One region of the Streptomyces sp. NBC_00250 genome, then DNA from elsewhere that is predicted to be linked to it. Evidence: riboswitches for the same ligand, from Rfam matches in the RefSeq annotation. Region 1 holds a riboswitch; the other holds the start of a gene.
What was found. Region 1 has a riboswitch for ZMP and ZTP ahead of OG259_RS01815 (bifunctional 5,10-methylenetetrahydrofolate dehydrogenase/5,10-methenyltetrahydrofolate cyclohydrolase). Riboswitches for the same ligand answer to the same signal wherever they lie in the genome.

Region 1 (14,873 bases):
GGGCGCATCACCGCGGTCGTCAAGGACCGCGACGGCACGGCATACCGCAGCGACGTCTTGGTGCGGGAGTTCTCCGAGGAGGAGTGGGAGCGGCTCCTGGACCTCGCCGTGGACAGCGCGGGGCACATCGCCGCGCTCCTCGACCGCGAGATGCCGCCGCACCTGGTCGAGGACGCGGCGGCGGCCGGGCTCGATCTGCTGCCGGGAATCGGCGACCTCGACCCGGAGTGCGGCTGCGAGGCCTGGGACCACTGCCCGCACACGGCGGCGCTCTGCTACCAGGTGGCTCGGTTGCTCGACGAGGATCCCTTCGTCCTGCTGCTCATGCGGGGGCGCGGCGAGCGGACCCTGCTGGACCAGCTGCAGGCGCGCAGTACGTCTCGGGCCGCGCGCGGCGGGCGGGGAGCGGACGACACGCCGGACACGGACGACGCCGAGGGCACCGGAGGGATGCCCGGCGTGTCGGCCGAGGAGGCCTACGCGGCCGGGTTCCTCCTGCCGCCGCTGCCCGCGCCTCCGGTCGCTCCGGCCTCGCCGGGCAGGTCACCGTCCTTGGACACGGAAACGGATCCGGAGCCCGGGGTCGACCCGGCGGCGCTGGAATTCCTCGCGTCGGACGCGGCGGGCCGCGCGTACCGGATGCTGGTCGAGGCGCTCGACTCCGGAGCGCCGGGCAGCGGCGCGCCGGTCGGCGTCGGTTCGCGCACCGGCATCGCGAGCAGTGGGGGTACGGGCGGTGGGCCGCCGCGTGCCGGGGGGACGAGCGGTGGGAGCGGCGTAGCCACGGCGCCGGTGCCGGCGCCTCCGCTGACGGTCGCTCAGGACGCGGTGCGGTTGGCCGCGGACTCCCCCGCACCGTGGATCGCGGCGCGTCTGGTCTCCGGCTCGGGCCGGACGCGGGCGGAGATGGACCTGGCCACGCGCGCGTGGCGCTTCGGGGGCGCTGCCGCCCTCGCCGTACTGGAGGAGGAGTGGACGCCGGACACCGAGGCACTCGCCTGGGCGGCGGCCAGGCTCGCGGAGGCCTGGGAGGACGACGACCGGCCGGTGCTACGACGGGCGGGCGGCGCGCGGTGGACGGTGGTGGGCGCGGAGGCCCAGCTGCGGCTCGGCGAGGACGGGCGCTGGTGGCCTTACCTCAAGTCCGGTGCGCGGTGGTCCCCCGCCGGTCCGCCGGACCGCGATCCGGCGACGGCCCTCGCGACGGCCTTCGCCGCCGGTCCTAATGGAGCGGGTGGCTGAGCGTGCCGCCGCCGGCGGAGGGCGCGACGAGGCTGCAGGCGACGGTGTCCGAACCGAGGAGGTAGCTCGTCCGGTACGGGTACTGGACGAAGGTGGTCCAGCGCGTGCCGAGCGGTTGCCGTGCGGCCTTGCGGCGCAGCGGTTCGCGGCACAGCAGGGTGGCCGACTCGCGGATCGCCGCGTCCGTCGCGTGGAGACCGGTGAGACGGAGCCGGGCGACGAGTTCGGCGTTGTGCGGCGTGTCGCAGGAGCGCCGGACGGCGGTGCCCGGCGCGTCGCGGTCGATGTCGAAGCAGTCACCGGCGTGCAGCTCCTCGAAGGAGACGGGCCGGGGGGAGCCACCGCCGCCGCCCGCCGCGGAGCCGGTGGGCCGGGGCCGGGTGGTGGTGCTCTCGGCGCCGGACGGCGACGCGGACGTGCCCTCCCCGGGGGAAGCCGACCGGCGGGGGGACTCGCTACGTCTCCGCGTACCGCCCGAGGTCACGTCGGCGGTCGGCGTGTCGGCGGTGCGGGTGCCGACTGCCCCGGTGTCACCCGTGCGCGTGTCGGCCGAGGCGCCACCCGGCGGGGTGGTCTCGGGCCGGCCGTCGCCGGTGACCACGGGCGACGGCACGCCGACCGCGTCACCGCCCGGACCTCCGGCCGTGGAGAGGCTCTGCTCGGTTCCGCCCCGAGCGGCCAGGAAAGCGGTCGCCACGAGCGCGGCCACGAGCAGCGGGACGAGCGGCACGCCGAACCGATGGGCACGGCGGGCGGCCGGTCCTGGGCGGGGCGCGCCGAGCCGGACGAGGCGGGGCGACCAACCGGACTCGGAACCGGACCGCGGAGGTGCGGCGGGCCGGATCCCGGAGCTCGTACCGGAGGCACTGTGCGGACCGGAAGCACCGCGCGGACCGGGCGCGTCGAGCGGGCCGGGCGCGTCGAGCGGGCCGGAGGCGCTGAGCGAGTCCTCCGCGTCGTGCGGGTCGGGCACGCCGAGCCGGTCCGAGGGGGCGGGCAGGTCGGAGCCGGCGAACGGGTCGGACTGGCCGGGCGGGTCGGGTTCGCCCGGCCCGCGGTCCGGCGGCGGGGCGGCTGGCGACGGGTGTGGCACAAGGTCAAGATTCGCCGCTCGACGGCTCCGCTGCCACCCCTTTGGGAACGCCGAGCGGGGCCTGTACGGAAACGTGACCATCGCCGACCGCGCTCCCGCCCCCCGCTCCTTCCGTCGCCCCGTCACGAACCGCCCCTACAGGCCGAGCTGACGCTCCGCGCCCTCGACCGTCTGGGCGAGGAGCACGGCGATGGTCATGGGGCCGACACCGCCGGGGACCGGGGTGATGAGGGAGGCGCGCTCGGCGGCCGAGGCGAAGTCGACGTCGCCGACGTTGCCCGGGTTGTAGCCGGCGTCGACGACGACGGCGCCGGGCTTGATGTCCGCGCCCTTGATGAAGTTCGGCTTGCCGACGGCAGCCACGAGGACATCGGCCTCGCGGACCACGGAGGAGAGGTCCTCGGTGCGGGAGTGGCAGTAGGTGACGGTGGCGTCGCGGCCGAGGAGGAGCAGCCCGGCCGGCTTGCCGAGGATGGCGCTGCGGCCGACGACGACCGCGCGCTTGCCCCGGAGTTCGACGTCGTAGGCGTCGAGGAGGCGCATGATGCCGCCGGGCGTGCAGGAGACGAAGCCGGGCAGGCCGAATCCCATGGCCGCGAAGGAGGCCATGGTGACGCCGTCGACGTCCTTCTCCGGGGCGATGGCCTCGAAGGCGGCGCGTTCGTCGATGTGCGGGCCGACGGGGTGCTGGAGGAGGATGCCGTGGACCTCGGGGTCCTCGGAGAGCGCGGTGATCGCGGCGACGAGTTCCTCGGTCGTCGTGGAGGCGGGGAGCTCGACGTGCTTGGAGCGGATTCCGGCCTTCGCGCAGCGGTTCTGCTTCATCTTCACGTACGTCACGGAGGCCGGGTCCGCGCCGACCAGGACGGTCGCGAGGCACGGGGTGACGCCGGTGCGGCGGGTGATCTCGGCGGCCCGGGCGGCGGTCTCCTCGACCGTACGGCGGGCGAGGGCCGTGCCGTCCATGAGGGCGGCGGTGCTGGTGGACATGGCAACTCCTGGGCGTCGTCTCTGACCGGTGATTCGCCCAGGCGCACGGCATCGGTACGGTCGCGCCGGTGGAGCACGCTCCCGCCGGGCCGCTCCCCGGTGGTGATCCACCTCAAGCGCCAGTCACGGCCCGAGCCCTACTGTACGTGAGCGGTCGGGGGCCGGTCCCGGACAGGGTGCGCATGACCGGGTGCCCGGCCGCTTGTCGACGGCGTCCCCGCGCATCACGATGAGCCCGACGGGCCGGGACGACCTCGACGAGGAGGCCGAGTTGAGCGATACGTGGGTGGCCGGGCGGGCGGAGACGGCGGATTCACGCCGAGGGGATCCTGGCCCCGGGGAGGCGCTCGCCGGCCTCGGGGAGGCACCATCCGCCCCCGGAGAGACGTCCTCCAGGCCCTGTGGGGCATCCACCGGGCCCGGTCAGGCATCCTCCGACCCCGGTCATGCAACCACCGGGCCTGGTGATGCGTTCTCCGGTCCCGATGGGGCGTCCGACGACTCGCCCCGGTCCCTCACCTCCGGGCAGGTCCGGCCGCTGGTCGCCGCGTCGTGGCGGCGCTCCGCACGCGCGCGCGTGAGCCCGGACGGCGCGGCCCGGGTGGAGCTGGACGAGGACGAGCTCGCCGCGTACCGGGAGGGCCATCCGCTGGCGGCGGCGATGCCGGTGATCCGGGAGCTGATGGGGGCGTACGCGACGGACGGGGAGCATCTGCTCGCGGTCTGCGACGCCGCCGGGCGGATGCTGTGGGTCGAGGGTCACCCGGCGACACTGCGCAAGGCGCGGGGGATGAACTTCGTGGCCGGGGCGCGCTGGTCGGAGGCGGCGGCGGGGACGAACGCGCCCGGGACCGCCCTCGCCGTCGACCGCCCGGTGCAGGTGGTCGCAGCCGAACACTTCCGGCACCCGGTGCGGGCGTGGACGTGCGCCGCCGCGCCCGTGCACGATCCGCGCAGCGGGCGGGTGCTCGGCGCGGTCGACATCACGGGCGGGCGGCGGCTCGCGCACCCGCACAGTCTCGGCTTCGTCCAGGCGGTGGCGCGGGCGGCCGAGTCACAGCTGGCGCTTCTCGGGCCGGTCCCGGAGGCGGGCAGGCTCAGCCTCGCGGCGCTGGGACGCGACGAGGCGCTGCTCTCGACCGGCGGCCGGCGGATCCGGCTGAGCCGCCGCCACAGCGAGATCCTGGTGCTGCTCGCGCACCGCCCGGAGGGAGTGGGCGGCGAGGAGCTCCTCATGCTGCTCTACGAGGACGAGTCGGTCACTCCGGTGACGTTGCGGGCGGAGTTGTCCCGGCTGCGGGCGCTGCTGGGTCCGGATCTGGTGCGGTCGCGTCCGTACCGCCTTGCGGGTGTGGTGGACGCGGACTTCGCGGCGGTGGACCGGCGGCTCGCCTCGGGGGGCGTGGCGGCGGCGGCCGGGGAGTACGCGGGTCCGCTGTTGCCCTCCTCGTCCGCCCCCGGGGTCGTACGGCTGCGGGAGCGGCTCGCGGACCGGCTGCGGGCGGCGCTCGTGGACAGGGGCGATCCGGGGCTGCTCGCCGACTGGGCGTACAGCGCCTGGGGCGAGGACGATCGGGTCGTCTGGCACGCGTTGTGCGCGGCGGTTCCGGCGTCCCGACTCCCGCCCGTACGGGCACGCCTGGACGCGTTGGAGGCGGAACTGTCCGCCGGCGCAACGGTCTTGCAACGTCCGGGTCCGCACACTCGCCGGTGAGTGCCGGTCAGGGACGGCCGGCGCGTCCCAGGGAGGCCATGCCCATGACCCGTTACGCCGCACCCGGTGCCGAGGGCGCGATCATGTCGTACGAGGCCCGCTACGACCACTGGATCGGAGGCGAGTACGTCGCTCCGGCGCTCGGTCGCTACTTCGAGAACCCGAGCCCGGTCGACGGACGTCCCTTCACGGAGGTCGCGCGCGGCACGGCCGAGGACGTGGAACGCGCCCTCGACGCGGCGCACGCGGCGGCCCCCGCGTGGGGGCGGACGGCTCCGGCGGAGCGCGCGGCCGTCCTGCTGAGGATCGCGGACCGGATGGAGGGCAATCTGGAGGCGCTCGCGGTCGCGGAGAGCTGGGACAACGGCAAACCCGTCCGGGAGACGCTGGCCGCCGACATCCCGCTCGCGATCGACCACTTCCGCTACTTCGCGGGGGCGCTGCGGGCCCAGGAGGGTGCGCTGAGCGAGATCGACGACGACACCGTCGCGTACCACTTCCACGAGCCGCTGGGCGTCGTCGCGCAGATCATCCCGTGGAACTTCCCGATCCTGATGGCGGTCTGGAAGCTGGCACCGGCGCTCGCCGCGGGCAACGCGGTGATCCTCAAGCCGGCCGAACAGACGCCGGCCTCGGTGCACTTCTGGCTGAGCCTGGTCGCGGACCTGCTGCCGCCGGGTGTCCTGAACGTCGTCAACGGATTCGGCGAGGAGGCCGGCAAACCGCTCGCGTCCTCGCCGCGCGTCGCCAAGATCGCCTTCACCGGCGAGACGTCGACCGGTCGGCTGATCATGGGATACGCCTCCGAGAACCTGAAGCCCGTGACGCTGGAGCTGGGCGGCAAGTCGCCGAACATCTTCTTCGACGACGTGTGGGCGGCGGACGACGACTTCCGCGACAAGGCGCTCGAAGGCTTCACGATGTTCGCCCTCAACCAGGGCGAGGTCTGCACCTGCCCCTCGCGCGCGCTCGTCCAGCGCGGCCACTACGGCGAGTTCCTGGAGGCGGCGGTAGCCCGTACGGAGAAGATCCTCCCGGGCCACCCCCTGGACACGGACACGATGATCGGCGCCCAGGCCTCGGCCGAGCAGCTCCGCAAGATCGCCTCGTACCTGGAGATCGGGCAGAAGGAGGGCGCGAGGATCCTGACGGGTGGTCATATCGTCGAGCACGGCGGCGAACTGGCGGGCGGGTACTACGTCCAGCCGACCGTGTTCGAAGGCGACAACCGCATGAGGATCTTCCAGGAGGAGATCTTCGGCCCGGTGGTGGCGGTGACCTCCTTCACCGACTTCGACGACGCGATCAGCACGGCCAACGACACCCTGTACGGCCTCGGCGCCGGCGTCTGGACCCGCGACACGAACACCGCCTACCGCGCGGGCCGCGCCATCCAGGCGGGCCGCGTCTGGACCAACTGCTACCACGCGTACCCGGCCCACGCGGCCTTCGGCGGCTACAAGCAGTCGGGCATCGGCCGCGAGACCCACCGCATGATGCTGGACCACTACCAGCAGACGAAGAACATATTGCAGAGTTACAGTCCCAAGAAGCTTGGGTTCTTCTAGGAATACAGAGAGACGCCTGGCCCGGGTTCCGGCCGGGCAGGCGCCTCCCGCTGGTGGTGCGGCGGAGCCGGCCCCACCGGCGAGACCGTCAGGATCGACCTACCGGAGGCGGGATGGACCGGTTCTCTGCGCCGGCTCGCGTATGACGGCGGTCGTTCCCGCTCACCGCCGCGGAGCAGTCCCGGATTCCCACCGGGTGCACAAGCCGCTCGACCCGCGCGAATCCGTCCGACCCGTTCAGTGAGGGGTGCTCGCCCCAGACCGTGATGCCCTGGACCGTGGCCTCCGGACGCCCGGGCCCGAACGCCGGAGCGCCTCGCGCAGCCGGTCGCCGGCCGTCGCGCGGCACTGGGCCACCGCCGAGACGTGAGCGGAGTAGCGGCCCCGAGTTCCCCGCGGGGCGTCCCCCCAGGCCAGAACGGCCCACAACGCCGCCCGGCGCAGCCGGGCCTCGGCGGTGGGGCGGAGCAGTCCGATTTCCTCAGGCCAAGCACTCAAGATCAGCGGCCTGCACACCGCAGAGGCCCCACGGAGGACCTCTCAGCGCTCCGGTCGGTAGGTCGCGATGATCACTCCGCTGCTCGTGGGCCGGGCACTCACCAGCTCCAACTTCTTCAGGGCGGCATCATCGGCGAACAGCTTCTTGCGCCCCTCACCGGCCACCACCGGGTGGATCAGCAGGACCAGTTCATCCAGGAGGTCCAGCTCCAGCAACGAGCGCACCAGCGTCGGGCTTCCCGCGATGGTGATGTTCTTCCCTTCGCCCGCCTTGAGCTCCTCGATCGCGGTCGCCAGCTCGCCACGGACGAGTGTGCTGTTCGCCCAGCCGTCGACGCTGTCCAGCGTGGAAGAGACCACGTACTTGGGCGAGCCGTTGATCCACTTGGCGAAGGCCGCGTCCTCCCCGCTGGTCACCGTCGGCCAGTACCCGGCCCACTCGGTGAACGTCACACGGCCCAGCAGGATCGCGTCGGCCGTCTCCAGCGTCTCCGCCAGCGCGGCGCCCATCTCCTCGTCGAAGGCGAACTGCCACTCGTTCGGCGACTGGGCGACACCGTCGAGCGAGACGAACAGACCGGAAACGACCTTGCGCATGATTCCTCCATGATACGTACGGGTTTGTCGCTGCGTCAGGAAGGCTATGCGGGCGCCGAGGGCGAGGGCTTGTACAGAAGCGACAGCGGCTCGGCCGTGTCCGGGGCGCTCAGCCGAGTGGCGGTGCGGCCGATGTATCGGGTCAGGGACCGTGCCAGGTGCGGCTGGTCGAAGTACCCCAGCCGGTGTACGACGTCCTGTGCCGGAACGCCCTCCTGGATCAGTACCGCCGCCTGGCGGGCACGGTGGATCTGCCCTATGGCGCCCTGGGTGAGGCCCGTCGCGGCGGCGAAACGCCGCTGGAGGGTGCGTTCGGAGACGTCGGGAACCGCCCCGTCGAGGACGGCGGGCACGATCGGGTCGCGGTCCACGATGCCCTCGCGTACCAGGCGCCGTACGAATGCCTCCGCATTGTCGTAATCGGGCACGTGCCACGCCGAGCCCCTCAGCCACACGGACCGCCGCGTGACGTCGGGAATCTCCACACCGCTGCCGACCAGCCGACTGATCGGTACGTGCGGCATCGAAGTACCGACGGCGAAGCTGATGCCGAAGAACGTGGCGTCCTTCGGGACGGGCGCCACGCTGGCCTTGGGCTCCGGGCCGAGTACCGCAGCCTGCACCCGGCCGTCGTGCTCCCAGAAGACGAGCTCCCAGTGCGCGTTCGCGATCGACGTCATCCGCCCCACGTCATCGCTTCGGCTGCGCCAGACCCGCTCGATGTGCGGCAGCTCCGAAGGGCGGCTCTCGATCTCCAGCCCCAACCGGATCAACCCCCGCTCACCGCTGCTGCGTGAGCCGCCAGTCTGCCACGCCGTCCGGACGTGGCAGAGACGGTCCCCGGCCGGCGGTGACCGCGTCCAGCAGCTGGGCGTCGATCCCCGCGCCCCGGGCGCGGCTCGCCACGGCAAGCTCGTCGACCTCGCGGGCGCCGCACAACCAGTCGGCTGTGCGGCGCTTGCCGAGCACCTCCCCCACCGCCGCCAGCGCCGATTCGTACTCCCTTCGGCGTGGCGACTCGTCCGCCGTGCCGATGGCGCTCTGCCAAGCCGCCAGAGCCAGTTGAGTGCTATCGGTACGGCCCAGGAACGTCACGTATGCCGCCCGCCGCACCGCCCTCTGGTTCGTCAGCGCCTGTTCCGTGAGCGTCCGACGGGACAGGTCGAGCTGCGCTGTGGCCTGGAGCCGACCCGCGTCCCAGGCGGCCGCCTGTTGTCAGCCGGCCTCCCAGGCGGCAGCGGCCTGCCGCTTCGCGGCAGCGAAGGCGAACACCCCGTCAGCCGCTCCGCCGCCGATCGCGGCCCCCGCGGCGACGAGCTCCGTCAGCACAGCGTCGTTCACGTCGGACGCCCAGCTTCACGCCCCGCTCCCACACCCTGCATCAACCTGCTCACCCGCAAGGCCGACGGTCGCGTAGGTCCCTCATTCTGCCCAGCCTGACCCGGCGGGAACCCGCGCCACCGCCCGAATCGGGTACGACTCGAGCCCACACCTCCACTCCCATGACCCGTACTGGTCACATGCAAGTGGCTGCGCAAGGCCCCGATATCGGGTCTCCGTCGTCCGCGGCTAAAGCGTGTTGCAGAAGGTTGTGTCCGGGCAGGTCAGGGCCGGTTTCGAGGCCGGTCTGTTCACGTGGCCATGGCGAGGTTGTGCATGTGGGCGACCGCTTGCACCGCGTGGTGGAGACCGGTGCCGCGCTGACGGCAGTCGCGAAGAATCTTGTAGTGCTTCATGCGGGCGAAGGCGTGCTCGACGCGGGCACGGACCTTACGGTGCTCGGCGTTGTCCTCCTCCTCGCCCGGCAGCAGGGCCCGTCCGGGCCGTTTGCGGTGCGGGACGACGAGCCCGGTGTTGACGTAGGCGCCGTCGGCCAGCACGGTCACGCCTTCGCAGCGTTGGGCCAGGCCGGAGTCCCGCCATGCCCTCGCGTCCGCGGTGTTGCCCGGTGCCGGCCGGGCCGCGGCGATCACCAGCTTGGTGTCGGCGTCGACGGTGACCTGCACGTTCGCCGAGAACCGGTAGTTACGCGAGGACGCTCCGGTCTTCCGGTCCCGGACCGGGATCAGCGTGCCGTCCACGATCCACAAGCGTTCCACCGAGTCGGCCGGGCGAGCGGCCGCAGCCGCTGGATGACCCGGCACACCGTCGCGGGCGAGCAGCCGAACAGCGGCGCGAGCTGCCGCATGGTGAGGTTCGTGCGGTAGTACACGGCCACCAGCAACACCCGGTCGGCCAGCGGCAGACACCACGGCCGGCCACCGCCAGGACCGTTGCCACCGCGTTCCCGGACCACCTTCACCAGCCACTCGAACTGCCGCATCCGCAGACCGGTGAACGTCTCCACCCACAACGCTTCAGCCCTCAACACCCCACGCATACAGGGGAAATGCCCGCACCGAGGCCTTCTGCAACACGCTTTAGCCGCGGACGACGGCGGCGGTCAGCCCGGACCGGACGACCCGGTCGGCGACGACCTCGCCGCCCGGCCCGCGGCCGATCACCCCGGGTGACCGGGCACCCGGTGCAGACCGCCCACCTGTCGACGTCCAGGCCGGTGCTTCTGGTGCGGCGCCGGCCGACAGGTCGTGGAGGCCCTGCGTCACGACGTGCGTGCGGACGGCGCGGCGAGCGCACCTTCCGACAGGGTGACGACGCCGTCGGGGCAACCGACGTCACTCGTCCGGCGACGGTGGGCTCCGGAGCGGCTGTCGCGGCGCCGGTGTCAGGCGCGCCGTCTCCGTGTCCGTACCGGCTCGGATGTGCGTCGGCCCCCGCGCGGTGGTGTATCAGGCGGGTATCAGACCAGGTCGGGGGCGTGCCGACAGCCCTCCCGCGCCGCCGGGGGTGCGGGAGGGTGAGGCATGATGGAGGACCTTTCCCGTCCCGTGCCCCGAGGGATGTACATGCCTGATGCCGTGCCCCCGCCCGCGCCCGCGCCCGCGCCCGTGACGATCCTGCTCGTCGAGGACGACGAGGTGATCCGGCGGTCCGTCGCGATGGCCCTGGAGCGCTACGGCTACCGCGTGCTCGTCGCGGCCGACGGCCTGACCGGGCTCGAACTCTTCCGGGAGGGGCGGCACGACCTGATGCTGATCGACGTGATGCTGCCGGGCCTGGACGGCATCGGGCTGTGCCGGCGCATCCGGGAGACGGCCACGGACCCGATCCTGATGATGTCGGCGCGCGGCGACGCCCTCGACGTGGTGTCCGGCCTGGAGGCGGGGGCCGACGACTACGTGGTGAAGCCCGTCGACACCGCCGTCCTGGTGGCGCGGATCCGTTCGCTGCTGCGCCGGGCCGCCTTCGTACCCCCGGCGGCCGAACCGGCCGGCCCCGCGGAGCCGGCCGCCCCGCTGGTCTTCGGTGACCTCTCCCTCGACCCCGCGGCCCTGGAGGTCCGCAGGGGCGGCGAGCGGATCGCGCTCGCCCCGACCGAGCTGCGGCTGCTGCTCGAATTCGCAGCGCACCCAGGAATCGTGCTGGACCGTCAGACCCTGCTGCGCGAGGTGTGGGACTACGGCTGGGACGGCGACACCCGGGTCGTCGACCTGTGCGTGCAGCGACTGCGCAAGAAGATCGGCTCCGAGCGAGTCGAGACGGTCCGGGGCTTCGGCTACAAGTGGAAGCGGTGAGCCGGGGTCCCCGGGGAGCGGTCGCGGGCCTGGTGCCGCACTCCCGCTCGCTGCGCTGGAAGATCGTCCTCCTGGTGGCGCTGGCCTGTGCCTCGATGGCGCTGACGGTCGGCGTGCTGGTGCACGACTCGGTGCTGCGGCGGTCCATGCACGAGGGCGCGGGCAGAGCCGTCACGGCCCTGGCGAAGGCCAGAGAGGAGGCCGCGGCCGCGGGTGAGGATGGCCCCCGGGCCTCCCCGGGGGAGCTGCCCGAGGCCCTGCTGCGGCAGGTCGAGCACGACGGCGAGGCCACGCTCTACGAGAACGAGCCACCGGCCCCCGTGTTCTGGGCGGCCCGGCGGGAGGGCGGGAAGTTGTACGCGGTCGAGGTCGACATGACCGCCGACCTGCTGACCCGGCAGGCCCTGGACCGTCACATGTGGAAGTACTCGCTGCTCACCCTGGGCGTCGTCGTCCCCGCCACGGCCCTGGCGACGGAACTCCCCGCCCGGCGGCTGCGCCGGGTGGCCCGCACGGCCCGCCGCATCACGGCGGGCGACCTCGACGCCCGGACGGGGACGGTCCGCGGGGGCGACGAGGTCGCCGAGATCTCAGCCGTGGTGGACTCGATGGCCGACAGCCTCCAGCAGCGGATCGACACCGAGCAGCGCTTCACCGCCGACGTCGCACACGAGCTGCGCACCCCGCTGATGGGTCTGGTCACCTCGGCGGACCTGCTGCCCGAGGGCGAGGTGACGGACATGGTCCAGAGCCGGGTGCAGGTGCTGCGGGACCTGGTGGAGGATCTCCTCGAGATCTCCCGTCTCGACGCGGGCGCCGAGACGTCCCAGCCGGGACCGGTCGACCTGGCCGCCCTCGTCCGGGACTCGGTGGCGCGGACGGGCCTCGCGGCACGGGTGACCGAACGGGAGACGGCGGTGGTCGAGTCGGACCCCCGGCGCCTGGACCGTATCGTCTCCAACCTCGTCGTCAACGCCCACCGGCACGGCGCGGGCCTGGTGGAAGTCGCCGTCGCCGGTCGGACGGTGACCGTCCGGGACCACGGCCCCGGCTTCCCGGCCGACCTGTTGTCCCACGGCCCCCAGCGGTTCCGTACGGGCACGGCCGAGCGGGGGCACGGGCACGGCCTGGGCCTGACGATCGCGTCCGGCCAGGCGAGGGTGATCGGGGCGACCCTGGACTTCGCCAACGCCCCGGACGGAGGGGCGGTCGCGACCCTGACCCTGCCCCAGGACGGGCCACCGTCCGAGGCGTGACCGCGTCCCTGGACCGCCCGCCGGCGGGTGACCCGGCCGTACCGGGACGGCCTGCCCGCCGCGGGACGCTCCTCGGCGTCCCGGGAGGTCCGCCTGTCGGGGTACGTACCGGTACGGCCTGCATGCCGACGCACGGTCCTCGACGGTCACCTGTCGGCGTACGTCCCCGCGCTTCGGACGGCCCGCCGGTGCGTGGCTCCGCCGTCCGGGGACGGCTCCGTCCGCCGACGAGGCCGTCCCGTATCGATCGCCTTCGCCGGGACGGCCGCCCGGCGCGATGCGCACCCCCTCCGCTCTTCCAGCCGGGGCCCCGACCCGCCCCCGCCGATGCGTCGAACGCGCCGGCTGGCGCACGTCCACTCGCCGCCCCGTTGATACACGACCGATGGGTTCCCGAGCGCGGGCCGCGCTCTTCCGACCGTGGGACGGAGACCTCGTCCCCGGAGTCTTGCTGCCGTACCGATCCCGTACCGCAGCCCCTGGAGGCGGCCCGTGCCCGTTCCCCGTACCCCCCGTCACCGCCTCGTCGGCGGTGCCCTGTTCCTGGCCCTGCTGACGGCCTTGGGCATCGCCGTCGCCTCCCCCTCCGGCGCGCCTCCGACGCCGGGTGACGAGCGAAGGCCGGTTTCCGACATCGGCCCGCTCCCGTGGCCGCGGGACGGCCAGAGCGCCGTCGACCTCGAAGGGACCGGTTCGCTGGGCGAGCGGGGCGGGCGGCGGCCAGTGCCGATCGCGAGCCTGACGAAGGTGATGACCGCCTACGTCATCCTGGAGGAGCACCCGCTGCGGCCTGACGAGGAAGGCCCCCTGATCGAAGTGGACCGGACGGCCGCGCACGAGGCGGGAGTCGGCGGCGAGTCGACCGTCCCCGTACGGCCTGGCGAACGCTACTCCCAGCGCCGGCTCCTGGAACTGCTCCTGATCCCCTCCGGCAACAACGTCGCCCGTCTGCTGGCCCGCTGGGACTCCGGCAGCCAGGCTGCCTTCGTGGTGAAGATGCGGCGCGCCGCCGGACGGCTCGGCATGAAGGACACGGTCTACACGGGGGCGAGCGGCATCGAGCCGACGACCACGAGCACCGCGGCCGACCAGGTGCGGCTGACGCGGGCCGCGATGGAGGACCCTGTCTTCCGGGCGGTCGTGGCCACCCGCGAGACCACCGTCCCCGGCCTCGGGACGATCACCAACACCAATCCCCTGCTGGACACCCCGGGCGTCCTCGGCGTGAAGACCGGCTCCAGCACACCGGCGGGCGGGAACCTCCTGTGGGCCTGCGAGGTGCGCGTCGGCGGTACGCCCCGGCTGCTGGTGGGCGCCGTCCTGCACCAGCGGGCGAACACCACGCCCGCCGAGGGGCTCCGCGCCGCCGTCGACACCAGTCGCGGCCTGCTCACCGCCGTCCGCGACCGGCTGGCCGCCGCCGGAACGGAGGGCCGGGGACGATGACCGCGACGACACGCCCGGTCCCCGCCGCCGCACCGGACGGCACGGCGGCGGGGACCCTTCCCTCCACCGGGGCGGGCGGCACGACGGTCGGCCCGGACCGCGCGGCGGACGCCGGGGCGCGCCGCCGGTGGTGGCGACGCCGCGGGGCGGCGGTCACGGGCTGCTCCGTCCTCCTCGCGGTGGGCGTCGCGGGCCACGGGCTGCTCCCCAGGCTGCCCGGACGGCTGAGCAGTCTGGCCGAGACCCTGCTGCCCTGGAGCGCGCTGGTCGTGCCCGTGCTGGTGGCCGCGGCCCTGCTGCGGCGGGCGCAGGTGGCGGCGGCGGTGGCCCTGGTGGTGCCGGCGGCGGCCTGGCTGGCGGTCTTCGGCGGAGTCCTCGCCGACAAGACGTCCCCCGGCGGGGACCTCACGCTGGTCAGTCACAACGTCAACCAGGCCAACCCCGACCCCGGGGGAACCGTGCGGAGCCTGCTCGCCGCCGGGGCGGACGTACTGGCGTTGGAGGAGCTGAGCCCGGCCACGGCGCCCGCCTACGAGCAGGCCCTGGCGGAGGCCTACCCGTACCACTTCTACCAGGGCACGGTGGGCCTGTGGAGCGTCCATCCGCTGAGGGACGCGCGGGCCGTGCCGATCATGCCGTGGACACGGGCGATGCGGGCCACGGTCGACGCGCCCGGCGGGCGGCTGGCCGTGTACGTCGCCCACCTGCCGTCCGTCCGCGTGGGCCCGGCCGGATTCACCGCCGGGGCGCGCGACGAGGCACTGGGCCTGCTGGCGGCGGAGGTACGGGCCGAGCCCGTCCGGCGCGTCGTCGTCATGGGCGACCTCAACGGCT
Region 2 (14,873 bases), 3.3 Mb from region 1:
GGATCGGAGGGAGGTGGGGAGCGTGGCTGACGAGGGTCTGCCGGACGAGCTGAGGGAGCTGGGACGGCGGCTGAGGGTGCCGGACGTGGACGGGGAGTCGATGGCCGAGCGGGTGCTCGCCCAGCTCCTCGCCGAACAGGTGCCGACGCCGACGCCGGTCCACCGCCGACGGGGGTGGTGGACGTCGGTACGGCGATGGGCGCGGGCGCGCCGGCGGGCGCTGGTGGCGGGTCTCACCGGGGTGCTGATCGTGCTGGTGCTCACCCCGCCGGTGCGGGCGGCCGTGGCCGAGTGGTTCGGCTTCGGCGGGGTCACCGTGCGGTACGACCCGGACGGACGTCATGTCCCGGCGGCCGGCGGCCCGGTGCCGGGGTGCCCGGAGGCGGTGCCGCCGGCGGAGGCCGGGCGGCTCGCGGGGTTCGAGCCGCTGATACCGAGGGCGCTCGGCGCGCCCGACGCGGTGGCGGTGACGGGGTCGGCGGACCGGGGCCGGGCGGTGATCAGCCTGTGCTGGCGCGACGGGGAGCGGACGGTCCGGCTCGACGAGTTCCCGGCCCGGCTGGACATCGGCTTCGCCAAGCAGGTGCGGACACAGCCGCAGTGGGTCGACCTCCCGGACGGCGCGCAGGGCTACTGGTTCGCGGCCCCGCATCTGCTGACGTTCCCGATGACGGACGGGACGGGCTCGGCCTGGACCCATGAGGTCCGTACGGCGGGCCCCACGCTCCTCTGGACGAGGAACGGGGGCGCGCTCACCTTCCGGCTGGAGGGCATACCGGACCGCGAGGAGGCCCGGCGGGCGGCGGAGTCGCTCGGCTGACGGCTCGGGCCCGCCCGGCCGTGATCCGCCGGACAGGCCTGGGATCCGCCCCCGGTCAGACCGGGAGGCCGGGGGCCGGGAAGGCGGCCATCAGGTCGGCGACCTCGGCGCGGATCGTGGCGAGGGCTTGCTCGTCGCCCGTGCCGGCCGCCGCGACGCCCCGGTCGATCCAGTCGGCGACCTGCGTCATGTGCTCCGTGGTGAGGCCTCGGGAGGTGAGGGAGGGGGTGCCGATGCGGATGCCGGAGGGGTCGAACGGCTTCCGGGGATCGTAGGGGACGGTGTTGTAGTTGACGACGATGCCCGCCCGGTCGAGGGCCTTCGCGGCGATCTTGCCGGGGACCTGCTTGGGGGTGAGGTCCATCAGGATCAGGTGGTTGTCGGTGCCGCCGGAGACCAGGTCGAAGCCTCGGGCGAGGAGTGCCTCGGCGAGGGCCTTGGCGTTGGCGACGACGGCGTGGGCGTAGTCGCGGAAGGAGGGCTGGGACGCCTCGCGGAGGGCGACGGCGATGGCGGCGGTGGTCTGGTTGTGCGGGCCGCCCTGGAGGCCGGGGAAGACGGCCTTGTCGAGGGCCTTGGAGTGCTCCTCGCGGGACATGAGCATGGCGCCGCGCGGGCCGCGCAGGGTCTTGTGGGTGGTCGTGGAGATGACGTCGACGTGCGGGACCGGGGACGGGTGGGCGCCACCCGCGATGAGGCCGGCGATGTGGGCGACGTCGGCGACGAGCACGGCACCGGCCTCGCGGGCGATCTCGCCGAAGGCCGCGAAGTCGATCGTGCGGGGCAGCGCGGTGCCGCCGCAGAAGATCACCTTGGGGCGTTCCTTGAGGGCGAGCTCGCGGACCTCGTCGAAGTCGATGAGGCCGGTGTCCCGGCGGACGCCGTACTGGACGCCGCGGAACCACGTGCCGGTGGCGGAGACGCCCCAGCCGTGGGTGAGGTGGCCGCCCATGGGCAGGGCCATGCCCATGACGGTGTCGCCGGGCTCGGCGAAGGCGAGGTGGACGGCGAGGTTGGCCGGGGAGCCGGAGTAGGGCTGGACGTTGGCGTGGTCGACGCCGAAGACGGCCTTGGCGCGCTCGACGGCGAGGGTCTCGACCTGGTCGATGTTCTGCTGGCCCTCGTAGTAGCGGCGGCCGGGGTAGCCCTCGCTGTACTTGTTCTGGAGGACGGTGCCGGAGGCTTCGAGGACGGCGGCGGAGACGTAGTTCTCGCTGGGGATGAGGCGCAGGGTCTCGGCCTGGAGGCGTTCCTCGGCGCCGACGAGGGCGGCGAGCTCGGGGTCGGCGGCGGCGAGTGCGGGGTGCGTGTACGGGGGCTGCGGGACGGTCATGGCGGTGTCCTCCGGGCGTCGGCGGGTCCCGGGACACTGCGTGAGAGGCGCGGCGCCACGCGGGACTTCGGTCCCGTGACGCCCAGGCGGGCGGCGTCTCGTGTGGTCTGCCGCGCACGGCTCCCCCGGGGTCGCTTCCCCGTGCGCCAGTCGCCGTGCGTGTTTTCAGACTAGCGGGCGCGCCGCGCGCGAGGTTTCCCGGTCCGGCATCCGAGCGACGATAGAAACAGGGGCCACAACCCCCTCGTCGGGGTCATCCCCCGAGCCCGCAGGACGAACGGAGATCCCGTGTCGAGCACACAAGACGCGATCGCTTCGGCGGAGGCGCACAGCGCACACAACTACCACCCCCTGCCGGTCGTCGTCGCTTCGGCGGACGGCGCCTGGATGACCGATGTCGAGGGGCGCCGCTATCTCGACATGCTCGCCGGATACTCGGCGCTCAACTTCGGGCACGGCAACCGGCGTCTGATCGACGCGGCGAAGGCCCAGCTGGAGCGGGTGACGCTGACCTCACGCGCCTTCCACCACGACCGGTTCGCCGAGTTCTGCACCCGGCTCGCCGAGCTGTGCGGGAAGGAGGCGGTGCTGCCGATGAACACCGGGGCGGAGGCGGTCGAGACGGCCGTGAAGACCGCCCGGAAGTGGGGGTACGAGGTGAAGGGCGTGCCGGACGGGCACGCGAAGATCGTGGTCGCGGCGAACAACTTCCACGGCAGGACGACGACGATCGTCGGCTTCTCCACGGACCACGAGGCGCGGGACCACTTCGGTCCGTACACGCCGGGGTTCGAGATCGTGCCGTACGGGGACCTGACGGCGATGGAGGCGGCGGTCACCGAGAACACGGTGGCGGTGCTGCTCGAACCGATCCAGGGCGAGGCGGGGGTGCTGGTCCCGCCGGCGGGCTATCTGGCGGGGGTGCGGGAGCTGACCCGCCGGCGGAACGTGCTGTTCATGGCGGACGAGATCCAGTCGGGTCTGGGCCGGACGGGCCGGACGTTCGCGTGCGAGCACGAGGGCGTGGTGCCCGATGTGTACATCCTGGGGAAGGCGCTGGGCGGCGGGGTGGTGCCGGTGTCGGCGGTGGTCGCCGACCGGGATGTCCTCGGGGTGTTCCGGCCGGGTGAGCACGGGTCGACGTTCGGCGGGAACCCGCTGGCCTGCGCGGTGGCCCTGGAGGTGATCGCGATGCTGCGGACGGGTGAGTACCAGGAGCGGGCGGCGGAGCTGGGCGAGCACCTGCACGCGGAGCTGGGGCTGCTCGTGGGCGGCGGGGCGGTGGAGGCGGTGCGCGGGCGCGGGCTGTGGGCCGGGGTGGACATCGCGCCGTCGCACGGCACGGGCCGGGAGATCTCGGAGAAGCTGATGGAGCGGGGTGTCCTGGTGAAGGACACGCACGGTTCGACGATCCGGATCGCACCGCCGCTGGTGATCTCGAAGGAGGATCTGGACTGGGGTCTGGAGCAGCTGAGGGGCGTGCTGTCGGAGGAGTGACGAAGTCCGTTTGAGGGGGCGGCGGGCGCGGGCCGTCGTGGGGCAACTCGGACCATTGACACGGCAGTTGGTCTAGGCCAATGATGCCGCCATGCCGAGACTCCGTCTGCGTCACGCCCTGCGTGCCGCGCTCGCCGCCCTCGTCCCCTTCGCGCTCCTCGGCGCGGTCACGGGACCCGCGCACGCCGCCCCGGGGGCGGCCTGGCCCGAGCCCGTCCCGGTGGTCTCGCACGTCGAGACCACCGACCCGGTCGTCTTCATCACCATCGACGACGGCTGGTTCCACGACCCGGCCGCGGCGAAGCTGCTGCTCGACCGCCGGGTGCCCGCCTCCCTCTTCCTGCTGCCCGGCGCCTACTCGTACGACTCCGGCTACTTCCACACCCTGCTGAACCAGGGCCGTTCCCGCGTGGAGAACCACACCGTCAACCACCCGGACCTGACCACCCTCGACGCCGCGGGCCGGAGGGCGGAGGTCTGCGGGGCGCGCGACCAGCACCTCGCGCAGTTCGGCGACGGGCCGCGGCTGCTGCGCCCGCCGTACGGCGCGTTCGACGAGAACACCCGGACCGCGGCCCGCGCCTGCGGCGCGAAGGCCCTGGTGACATGGACGTACGACCTCACCACCTGGGGCCAGTGGACCCCGCCGACGCCGACGCTCAAGGCCGGCGACATCATCCTGCTGCACTTCAACGAGACCCTGGAGCAGGACCTGAAGCGGGCCCTCGACGCGGCCGAGGCCGCCGGTCTGAACCCCGCGCCGCTCAGGGAGTACGTCCCCGAGTAGACCCCTAAAGGATCACGTGCGGGAGGAAGCGGGCGTACTCGTCGGTGACGAGGCCCGACGACTCCCGGATCCCGAGCCCCGCCGCCTCGTCCTCGACGACCCACGCGCCGAGCACCACCCGGTTGCCGTCGAAGTCCGGCAGCGGGGCCAGCTCCTGGTAGCAGCAGGGCTCCCCGTCCCGTACGAACGGCTCCGTGCCGGCCTCGTGCAGGGTGACGCCCGCGCCCTCGCGGCCGAGCAGCGGCTTGGCGACCCAGCCGTTGGTCGTGGCGAGTTCGCGCGGCCCGTCGAGGTAGGCGGGCAGCAGATTGGGGTGGCCCGGGTACAGCTCCCACAGGATCGCCAGGAGCGCCTTGTTGGAGAGCAGCATCTTCCAGGCGGGCTCGATCCAGCAGGTCGTCCCGGTGCCGCCGCCGTTGTCGAGGGTGTCCAGGACGTGCCGGCCGAAGCGGTCGGTGGTCAGCCACTCCCACGGGTAGAGCTTGAAGCAGCTGCGGATGAACCGGAGCCGGTCGTCGACGAAGCGGCGCGAGAGCCGGTCCCAGCCGATCCGTTCGACGGAGAGCGCCTCGGTGTCGAGCCCGGCCTGCTGGGCGGTCTCGCGCAGATACGCGACCGTCATCAGGTCCTCGCCGAGTTCGTCGCCGTCCGAGTGCGCGAAGTGGAGCGGGCCGGGGGGCAACAGGTGGGCCTGCTTCTTCCACGCGTCGACGAGCCGTTCGTGGAGGGAGTTCCACTGGTCGGCGCCGGGGAACCGCTCTTCCATCCAGAACCACTGCGGGCTCGCGGCCTCCACGAGCGAGGTCGGGGTGTCGGCGTTGTACTCCAGCATCTTGGCCGGGCCGGTGCCGTCGTAGCGCAGGTCGAACCGCCCGTAGAGGGACGGAAGTTCCGCGCGCCGACGCCAGGACTCGGCGACCAGGGACACGAGCTTCGGATCGGTGAACCCGAGCTCGGCGAACCGGTCCCGCTCGACGATGTGGGCGGCCGCCGCCAGGCACATCGCGTGCAGCTCCTCGACGACCTCCTCCAGGGCCTCGACCTCGGGCAGGGTGAAGGAGTAGTAGGCGCTCTCGTCCCAGTACGGGCGCAGCGAACCGTCCGGGTAGCGGGTCAGCGGGTAGACGAGCCCCTGCTCCTCCACCGTCTCCTGCCAGCCGGGCCGGGGCTCGATCGTGTGCCGTCGCATGTGCCGGGCCTCTCTCAGCCGCCGCCGGAACCGGAGCAGCCGAAGCCGCCGGTGTCGACGGCCTTCTTGTCGAAGCTGCCGCCGCTCACCTGCTTGTCGCGTATGGAACCGCCGTAGTAGTACGAGCCACGGGTCGTGCCGCCGTTGTCGTCGTCGCTGCCGCCGCCGTTGCTCTCGCACTCGTAGCGGGGCAGCTCCTCCCGGGTCAGCGGGTCCACACACCGCTTGTCCGGCTCGGAGCCGCACGCGGTGATCGTCGCCGCGAGCACGCCCATCCCGCCGAGCACCACCGTGCTCGACCTCAGCCTCCGCATGTCCGTCGCCCTCCCGATCGCGGTCGCGACCCCTGCGGTCACACCGGCCGCCGTTCACGCTTGTCGCGTTCACGTCTGTCGCGACCGCACAGTGTAGGCCGGTGATTTCCAGCCGCAACGCCTAGAGTCATTTCGTGCTACTCGGGATGATTTGTGCGCTCGCTTCGTCCGTCTGCTTCGGCGCGGCCTCGGTTCTCCAGGCGATGGGCGCCCGCGCCGCGACACCGGGGACCGGTGGTGGCGTCGACGTCGCCCTGATGGGGCGGGCGCTGCGACAGTGGCGATATCTCGCCGGACTCGCTCTGGACGGAACCGGGTTCGTCCTCCAGATCGTCGCCCTGCGGACCCTGCCCATCTACGTGGTGGGCGCCGCCCTCGCCGCGAGTCTCGCGGTCACGGCGGTCATCGCCTCCCGCTTGCTGCGGGTGCGGCTGAGCCGGGTCGAGTGGACGGCGGTGGCCGTGGTCTGCGCGGGGCTCGCGCTGCTCGCCCTCGCCGCCGGGAAGGAGGGCCACCGGGAGGGCTCGGACGCCCTGCGCTGGGCGCTGCTCGCGGCCGCCGTCGGGGTGCTGCTGCTCGGCGTGGTGGGCGGCAGGCTGCCGCAGCGGCCCCGCGCCCTCGTCCTCGGCCTCGGGGCGGGCTTCGGCTTCGGGGTGGTGGAGGTGGCGGTCCGGCTGATCGACGGCATCGATTTCGCCGACCCGGTCTGGTACGCGCTCCTGGTGGGCGGCGGAGCGGCGTTCCTGCTGCTGACCTCCGCTCTTCAGCGCGGCTCGGTGACCACGGCGACGGCGGGCGCGGTCCTCGGCGAGACGATCGGGCCCGCGATCATCGGGGTGGTCTGGCTCGGTGACCGTACGAGGGAGGGGCTCGGCTGGCTCGCGGTCACCGGCTTCGCGATCGCGGTGGCGGGCTCCCTGACCCTGGCCCGCTTCGGCGAACCACCGGAGGTGGACGAGACCGGGCGCGTCGTGGCCGCGGGGGCGGGGACCGGCGCGGGTCCGGCGAAGGGTTAGGTCCTGTCCGGCGAAGGGTTGGGTCGTGTCCGGAAAGTCCCTCCTGGACGCCTCTCAGGGGAGCACCCGGCACAGCGCCTGGAGGGCGCCCTGCCAGGCGCTGTCCGGTGGTGTCGCGTAGCCGACGACCAGTCCGTCCAGGGTCGCCGGCACCGCCGGGCGGCGGAACTGGTTGACGCCCTGGACGGCGAGGCCGTTCCAGGCCGCCGCCCGCAGGACGTCCTGTTCGGTGCCGGGCGGCAGGGCGAGGACGGCGTGGAGGCCGGCCGCGATGCCGCTGACCCGGGTGTCGGGCGAGTGCGCGGCCACCGCCGCCACCAGCTGGTCGCGGCGGCGCCGGTAGCGCAGCCGCATCGCCCGTACATGCCGGTCGTACGCCCCCGAGCCCAGGAACTCCGCGAACGCCAGCTGGTCCGGCCCGCCGCACACCCAGTCCACGGCCCCCTTCGCCGCCACCACCTCGCCGACCAGGCTCTCCGGCAGCACCATCCACGCGAGCCGGAGCCCGGGGGCGAGCGACTTGCTCGCGGTGCCGAAGTAGACGACCCGCTCGGGATCGAGGCCCTGGAGCGCGCCCACCGGCTGCCGGTCGTACCGGAACTCCCCGTCGTAGTCGTCCTCCAGGACGAAACCGCCCGAGGCGCGCGCCCAGTCGACGACCGCCGCGCGCCGGTCCGGGGGCAGGGCGCCGCCGAGCGGGAACTGGTGGGCGGCCGTCATGAGGACGGCCCCGACCGAACCGAGACCGCCGGGCGCACGGGGCTCCTGGGACTCCCGGGACTCACTGGACTGACGGAGCTCGCGGGGCTCCTCGGACTTCCCTTGTGCCGACAACTCCTCGACCCGGGTGCCGCGTTCGTCGAAGGGCAGGATCGGGGTGCCGAGACCGGCGCCGGTGAGGAGGCCGGCGTGGAGGCCGAGCCCGTACGACTCGATCGCCACGTCCCGTACGCCCCGGCTCCGCAGCACCTGCCCCAGCAGCATCAGGCCGTGCACGAAGCCCGCGCAGACGACGATCCGCTCCGGCCGGGCGTGCACGCCCCGCGCGCGGGCGAGGTACTCGGCGAGGACGGTGCGCAGTTCGATCCGGCCGCGCGGATCGCCGTACCCGAAGGCCTCGTTCGGGGCGGCGGTGAGCGCCCTCCGGTACGCCTTGAGCCACTCGGTGCGCGGGAAGGACGCCAGGTCGGGTGTGCCGGCCTTGAGGTTGTGCGCGGGCGCGGAGGGCCGGGGCAGGGCAAGCGCGGGAGAGCCCACGAGCCGTCCCGCCGGGCGCGCGCCGTCACGGCGGGGGTCGGCGCGGCGCGGCTCGTCGCGGCGCGGCTCGGCGCGCCGGGCGACCCGGGTGCCGGAGCCCTGCCTGGCCGTCAGCCAGCCCTCGGCGACGAGTTCGGCGTAGGCGTCGGCGACGGTGTTACGGGCCATGCCGAGGTCGGCGGCGAGCGACCGGGAGGACGGCAGCCGGGTCCCCGCCTCCAGGCGCCCGCTGCGCACCGCCTCCCGCAGGGCGTCCATGAGACCGGCCCGCAGGCGCGGACCCCGGAGTTCCAGATGGAGGTCGGCCCCGAAAGTGGCCCACTCGTTTGCCATGACAATGGACCATACTCCTGAGCCACCCCGCTCGTACGGTGAAGGCATGATCACTCACACGGACATCGTCGACACCACCGGGACCGCTACGGCCGCGAAGACCGAGTACGCCCACGAGCACGCCCCCCGCCTCCCCCTCGCCGAGCGCGTCCCCGAGTTCTACCGGGCGATGCTGCGCCTGGAGGCGGCGGCCGCGAAGGACATCGACCCGACCCTGTACCACCTGATCAAGATCCGGGCCTCGCAGGTCAACCACTGCGCCTTCTGCATCGACATGCACACCAAGGACGCACTGGCCGAGGGCGAGACCGTCGAGCGGATCGTGCAGCTCTCCGCCTGGGAGGAGTCCCGGCACTTCTACACCGAGCGGGAACTGGCCGCCCTCGCGCTGACCGAGTCCGTCACCGTCCTCACCGACGGCTTCGTCCCCGACAAGGTGTACGCCCGCGCCGCCGCGCACTTCGACGAGACCGAGCTCGCCCGGGTCATCAGCGCGATCGTCGTCATCAACGCCTGGAACCGGATCGCCGTCACCACCCGGATGACGCCCGGCCACTACACCCCGCGCGGCGCGTGAGCGTCGGTGCGGGCGTGGGGGTGACCGGGGGCGCGACGGCCGAGGCCCTGCGCGCCCTCCACCGGGACCGGGCCGCCGGCGATCCGCTGGTGCTGCCCGGCCCGTGGGACGCGGTGAGCGCCCGCGCCTTCGAGGCGACCGGTTTCCCGGCGCTCGCGACGCCGAGCGCCGGGATCGCCGCCGCCCTCGGGTACGAGGACGGGTCGACACCGGTGGCGGAGATGTTCGCCGCCGTGGCCCGGATCGTCCGCGCCGTCTCCGTACCCGTCACGGCGGACCTGGAGGGCGGCTACGGCCTCTCGGCCGCCGAACTGGTGGAGCGCGTACGGGAGTCGGGGGCCGTCGGGGTGAACCTGGAGGACACCGGCCCGGACGGCGGGCTCAAGGACCCGGCGGCGCACGCCGAGTGGCTGGCGGAGGTACGGGCCGCTGCGGGACCCGGTCTCTTCGTCAACGCGCGCGTGGACGTGTACATCCGCCGGGCGCCCGAACCGGTCCACGCGGCGATCGAGCGCGCCCGGCGCTACACGGAGGCGGGCGCGGACTGCGTCTACCCGATCGCGGCCCCGCCCGCCGACCTCCCCGTCCTCCGCGCCGCCCTGGGCGACCTCCCGCTCAACACCCTGGCCAGGCCGGGCGGCCCGCCCTTCGCCGACCTCGGACGCCTCGGCGCGACCCGGATCACCTTCGCCGACGGGCTGCTCCGACAGGCGACGGACGACCTGTCGGCGCGGGCGGCGAAGCTCAGGGACGGCGGGGCTCTCTGAGCGTCCCCGATTCCCGATCCCCGAGGCCCGACGTCCGAAGTCCTGCCTCGGGGATCGGGGATCGGGAATCGGGGATCGGGGATCGGGGACAAGGAGCAGGGATGGAGACCCCCTCGCTCAGTACGCGCCGGGCCGGAAGAACTCCAGTGCCACCCGCAGGGATTCACGCTGCTTCGGCCAATCGCCCTCCGGGCCGGCGGCCAGGATCGCGTAGTGGTTGCCGTCCGCGGCCGTGAAAGCCCGGTCGACGACCTTGCGGCGGCTGCCGTCGTCCCGCGTGTACGCGTACACCAGTTCGGCGGCGTCGACCGGGGCGCCGGGTTCGCCGGTGAGCCGTTCGAGGCTGATCTCCCGGTAGCCGGTCTTGGTGCTGCGGCCGGCCTCGGAGGTCCCACGCAGGGCCTCGTACGGCGTGAGACCGGCCTCGGTGACGACGAAGACCTGGAGCAGGCTCCGGCGGTCGGGCGCGTTGTAGAAGACGCCTTGGTCGGACTCCGTACGGTCCCAGCCGTCGGGGACCGCGATCGTGAAGCCCTTGAGGTCCTCCACGACGCGGTAGCCGACCGGGGGCGCGCCGTCCGTCGGGGTGGCCGTGCCGGAGGGCGACGCCGAGTCCGACGGGGCATCCGACGGCGTGCCGGAAGGTGGGGCGGAAGGTGGGGCGGAAGGTGGGGCGGCCGTCGGGTCGGTGGTCCCGGTCGTGTCCTGCGGCGCCGAGACGGAGGCTGCGGGCCCGCCGCCCGCCGGGGACCGCCCGCCGTCGTCCTTGCCCCAGAGCAGCCAGCCGCCCACGGAGCCCGCCGCGAGGACGGCCACGGCGACCCCCGCCGCAACGGCCGCCCGCGAGCGCGGCCGGGCCGCCGGGGCGGCCGTTCCGGACGTGGGGTACTGCCAGCCGCCGGTCTCCGGCACGTAGGTGAGGCCGTGTTCCGGCGCGTACCCGGGGGCGTACGCGGGAGGGGGAGGCGGCGCGTACCTCTGCGGCGGAGGCGAGGACATGGGGTCCCGCGGAGGCTCGGGCCGGGGCGGCGGCGGGGGTCTGTCGGGGCCGCCCCCGGCTCCCTCCGCCGGACCGGGCGCCGTCCCCCAGGGCTCCCGGCTCTTCCCCCCGGACTCCCAGCTCTGTGTCTCCTCGTTCCAGCGGGCCCCGCCCCCGCCGCCACCCCCGTAGCCGCTCATCTCACCCACCGAGCAGGGCGCCGGCGGCCTGTCCGACGGCCACGCCCGACGCCAGGATCCCGGTCACCGCCCCCGCGTCCGTGAGGGCGCGGCGCAGCCGGGTGAGCCGTCCCGCGTCCGCCCGGCCCGTGCCCTCGATCTCGTTCTCGGCCTCGGAGAGTTCGGTGTCGAGGGCGGCGGTCTGCTCGGTGGGGACGACCCCGCCGAGGTCGGCGCGGAGCCGGCGGACGGCCCGGAGCAGTTCCTCCTGCAGCGGGTCGCGGTCCGGCGGGGTCCCGTTGACCGTGCTGGTGACGGTGTTGTGGTCGCCGATGGTGACGTTGCCCCCGGTGTTGGTGACATGGATGCCGCCGTGGGCGGCCCGGTCGTCGCCGGTGCCGTTCGCGGTGGTGTTCCCGGTCTCAGCCACGCTTGCCTCCGGTGCTCGCGTCGGTGAAGGTCTTGCTCGTGACGGTGTCGTGGTTGCCGGGGGTGACGTCGGCCTTGGTGTTCTCGATGAACGTGGCGTCGTCGTCGGAGCCGAGCTCGCGGACGGAGACCTCGGGGCCCTCGGGCAGCGCGGGTGCGGTGGCCGACCCGGCTGCTGGGGTAAGAACGACTCTGCCAAGACTCCCCCGAAAGTGTGTAACCACCCATGGTTACGGCTGACTTGGCCGTGAACCGGTGGGCCAGCATAGGGGAGGCGGGGGCTCCGTGTCGGCAGGAAATACAGCTCCGCTGGGCATGAAGGGCGGCGCCGTCACGGCAGAAAAAACGGCGCCCCCGGGCCGTACGGTCGGTCGTACGGTCCGGGGGCGCCGAGTGCGCGGAGCCTGGGCTCAGATGAGGCCGAGCTCGCGGACCGCGTCGCGCTCCTCGGCGAGCTCCGCCACCGAGGCGTCGATGCGGCTGCGGGAGAAGTCGTTGATCTCCAGGCCCTGGACGATCTCGTACGTGCCGTCGACGCAGGTGACGGGGAAGGAGGAGATGAGACCCTCCGGGACGCCGTACGAGCCGTCCGACGGGATGCCCATGGAGGTCCAGTCGCCCGCGGCGGTGCCGTTGACCCACGTGTGGACGTGGTCGATGGCGGCGTTCGCGGCCGAGGCGGCGGAGGACGCGCCACGGGCCTCGATGATCGCGGCGCCGCGCTTGGCGACGGTCGGGATGAAGGTGTCGGCCAGCCACGCCTCGTCGTTGACGGCCTCGGCGGCGTTCTTGCCGGCGATCTCCGCGTGGAAGATGTCCGGGTACTGGGTCGCCGAGTGGTTGCCCCAGATGGTGAGGCGCTTGATGTCCTCGACCGAGGCGCCGGTCTTGGCGGCGAGCTGCGAGAGCGCGCGGTTGTGGTCCAGGCGGGTCATCGCGGTGAAGCGCTCGGCCGGCACGTCCGGGGCGGCGGCCTGGGCGATCAGGGCGTTGGTGTTGGCCGGGTTGCCGACGACGAGGACCTTGATGTCGTCCGCGGCGTGGTCGTTGATGGCCTTGCCCTGCGGCTTGAAGATGCCGCCGTTGGCGGCGAGCAGGTCGCCGCGCTCCATGCCCTTGGTACGCGGGCGGGCGCCGACGAGCAGCGCGACGTTGGCGCCCTCGAAGCCCTTGCTCGGGTCGTCGAAGATGTCGATGCCCTTGAGCAGCGGGAACGCGCAGTCGTCGAGCTCCATGGCGGTGCCCTCGGCGGCCTTCACGCCCTGCGGGATCTCGAGGAGGCGCAGCTTGACCGGCACGTCCGCGCCGAGCAGGTGGCCCGAGGCGATGCGGAAGAGCAGCGCGTAGCCGATCTGGCCGGCCGCGCCGGTGACGGTGACATTCACGGGAGTGCGGGTCATGGCGATCTCCGTAAGACAGCTGGCGGTGGGGGTCCCTGCCCCTGGTGCGGGATAGCTCTCTTGATCGATCGGTGTCTCGACATGAAGAGATATCCAGCGGTCAGGCTATCCGACCCGGGCGCCGGTGAATCCCCACCCCCTTGTGGTCCGGCTCACTGCCGCCCGTCCGCACGGCTCGAACCACCCGTCCGTACGGCTTCGGCCACACGCCGGTTACGGCTCCGGCCGCGGGTCGGTCAGGGCTTCGACCACCCGCCCGCACGGATCCGGCCGCTGGTCCGCGCGCGCGTGCCTACGGGTCCGCGCGCGTGCCTACGGATTCCGCGCGCGTGCCTACGGGTTCGCGGTGCAGCCTTCGCTCCCGTCCGCGAGCAGGCCGCAGGCCCGCGCGGCCGTGCCGGAGCCGACCGCGACCATCGGCGTGTACGCGTCGGTCTCCACCGCCGCCGTGTCGGTGCCCGGGGCGACGGTCGCGCGCCGGGCGTCGTCCCCCACGCGGATGGTCACGGTGTCCCCGGGGGAGCCCTGGGTGAGCCGGGCCCAGGCGGCGCCGCAGGTCTCGCTGTAGCGGACCTCGACCTGCGCGGCGCCCACGCGGGCGAGGGCGACGGTGGTGGCGAGGGCGCCACCGCATCCCATGGCCTCGGGGTCCTGGCCCGTGCAGTCCGCTCCCGCGCAGTTCACCCCTGGCGGGAGGCTGGTGCGCTGTGTGGCGGGCGGGGCGGTGGTGGTCGCGGGCGGGGCGGCCACCCGGTCGTCCTCGCCGTCGGAACCGCCGAGGTCGACGAGGAGCAGGGCGGCGGTGACGACGAGCAGGGCGCCGAGGACGCCGGCGGCGTAGAGCAGGGCCTTGCGGCGAGGCGAGTCGGGGGTACGCGCGGGAGGTGCGGCGGAAGCCGAGTCGGAGCCCGGGTTGCGGGGCGGGGGCACTGCGGCGGCGGCAGGGGCCGAAGGCACTGTCGGGCGGGGCGGGTCGACGCGGCGGATCTGCATGGTGCTGTCACCACGGGCGCCGACGGCGTCACCCGCGGCACCGGCAGCACCCACGTCACCGGCGGCACCGATGCCGCGACCGCGACCGTCGCCGTCCTCGGGCTCAGGACCGGGCTCCGTACCGGGCTCACCGCGCCCGCCTCCCCAGCCCTCGACGAGGGCGGCGGAGCGGGCCCAGGCGCGCTCCGCGCGCTCCCAGTCGGTCGCGAGGCCCGCCGGATCACTTCCGGTCACCTCGGCGAGTGCCACGACGGCGCTCCGGGGCGCGGGCTGACGGCCGTTCAGATAGGTGTCCCACGCGGACCGTTCGTGTCCGGTGCGCTCGGCGACGGCCGTGACGCCGAGGCCGCTGCGGTCGATCAGCCGGCGGAGTCGTTCCGTGAACGCGCGGACGTCCGGGTCGAGTTCCTCCGGCAGCGCCTTCCAGCCGGCCATGGCGGCCCCCCATCGTCCCGTGGCTCCCGTGCCTCCCCTGCTTCCCCGAAGGATGGCAGGTCCAGGGGCGATGCGCGCCCCGGATGCGCAGCCGAGGTACCGGAATGGTCACTTCCGTGCCACAGCGCACCGACGGACCTTGAACCCGCCTTGGCACGTACATGACCCTTGATCGCAGCGGCGCCCGCCCTCCCACGGGGGAGAGGGCGGGCGCCGTGCCACGTACGTCCGGGTCAGGTGACCGTCAGATGGAGGACGTCCTCCAGGAACGGGATCCTCAGCCAGGGGCCCGGCTGCACCATGAGCGCGAGCAGCACGATCAGGCCACCCATCACCCCGTACGTGATCATGTCCGTGAAGCGGGACCGGACGGCGAGCATGCCCACCGAGGGCAGCACCCGGCGCATCACGGCCCCCACGAGGAGCGCCGCCCCGACCAGCATCGTGCCGATCCGGAAGGCCTGCTCGAAGGCGTCCGTACCCACCACGAGCAGCCCGATCCCGGCGAGACCGAGCACGGTGAGCAGCGGCCACTGACGGGCGGGTGCCGACGCGTCGCCGGGGGCCG

Region 2: another riboswitch for ZMP and ZTP. It lies ahead of glyA (serine hydroxymethyltransferase); the one in region 1 lies ahead of OG259_RS01815 (bifunctional 5,10-methylenetetrahydrofolate dehydrogenase/5,10-methenyltetrahydrofolate cyclohydrolase).

Annotation. Positions count from the first base shown of each region.
Region 1 is NZ_CP108088.1:397,925-412,797, forward strand. It holds gene OG259_RS01805 (SWIM zinc finger family protein) at 1-1,242, shown strand, start outside; gene OG259_RS01810 (hypothetical protein) at 1,223-2,335, opposite strand; gene OG259_RS01815 (bifunctional 5,10-methylenetetrahydrofolate dehydrogenase/5,10-methenyltetrahydrofolate cyclohydrolase) at 2,471-3,325, opposite strand; ZMP/ZTP riboswitch at 3,354-3,462, opposite strand; partial or broken gene OG259_RS01820 (GAF domain-containing protein) at 3,855-5,039, shown strand; gene exaC (acetaldehyde dehydrogenase ExaC) at 5,084-6,607, shown strand; gene OG259_RS01830 (dihydrofolate reductase family protein) at 7,148-7,702, opposite strand; gene OG259_RS01835 (helix-turn-helix domain-containing protein) at 7,747-8,466, opposite strand; gene OG259_RS41685 (hypothetical protein) at 8,483-8,797, opposite strand; gene OG259_RS01845 (hypothetical protein) at 8,918-9,043, opposite strand; partial or broken gene OG259_RS01850 (transposase family protein) at 9,334-10,082, opposite strand; gene cseB (two-component system response regulator CseB) at 10,609-11,337, shown strand; gene OG259_RS01860 (HAMP domain-containing sensor histidine kinase) at 11,334-12,593, shown strand; gene OG259_RS01865 (D-alanyl-D-alanine carboxypeptidase family protein) at 13,086-14,039, shown strand; gene OG259_RS01870 (endonuclease/exonuclease/phosphatase family protein) at 14,036-14,873, shown strand, end outside.
Region 2 is NZ_CP108088.1:3,712,913-3,727,785, forward strand. It holds gene OG259_RS16515 (RNA polymerase sigma factor) at 1-30, shown strand, start outside; gene OG259_RS16520 (hypothetical protein) at 23-820, shown strand; gene glyA (serine hydroxymethyltransferase) at 876-2,153, opposite strand; ZMP/ZTP riboswitch at 2,227-2,317, opposite strand; gene rocD (ornithine--oxo-acid transaminase) at 2,442-3,650, shown strand; gene OG259_RS16535 (polysaccharide deacetylase family protein) at 3,742-4,437, shown strand; gene OG259_RS16540 (glutathionylspermidine synthase family protein) at 4,442-5,626, opposite strand; gene OG259_RS16545 (hypothetical protein) at 5,641-5,940, opposite strand; gene OG259_RS16550 (hypothetical protein) at 6,087-6,956, shown strand; gene pdxR (MocR-like pyridoxine biosynthesis transcription factor PdxR) at 7,011-8,546, opposite strand; gene OG259_RS16560 (carboxymuconolactone decarboxylase family protein) at 8,593-9,123, shown strand; gene OG259_RS16565 (isocitrate lyase/PEP mutase family protein) at 9,144-9,890, shown strand; gene OG259_RS16570 (hypothetical protein) at 10,008-10,889, opposite strand; gene OG259_RS16575 (hypothetical protein) at 11,071-11,478, opposite strand; gene OG259_RS16580 (hypothetical protein) at 11,471-11,701, opposite strand; gene OG259_RS16585 (malate dehydrogenase) at 11,888-12,877, opposite strand; gene OG259_RS16590 (helix-turn-helix domain-containing protein) at 13,211-14,305, opposite strand; gene OG259_RS16595 (DUF3017 domain-containing protein) at 14,539-14,873, opposite strand, start outside.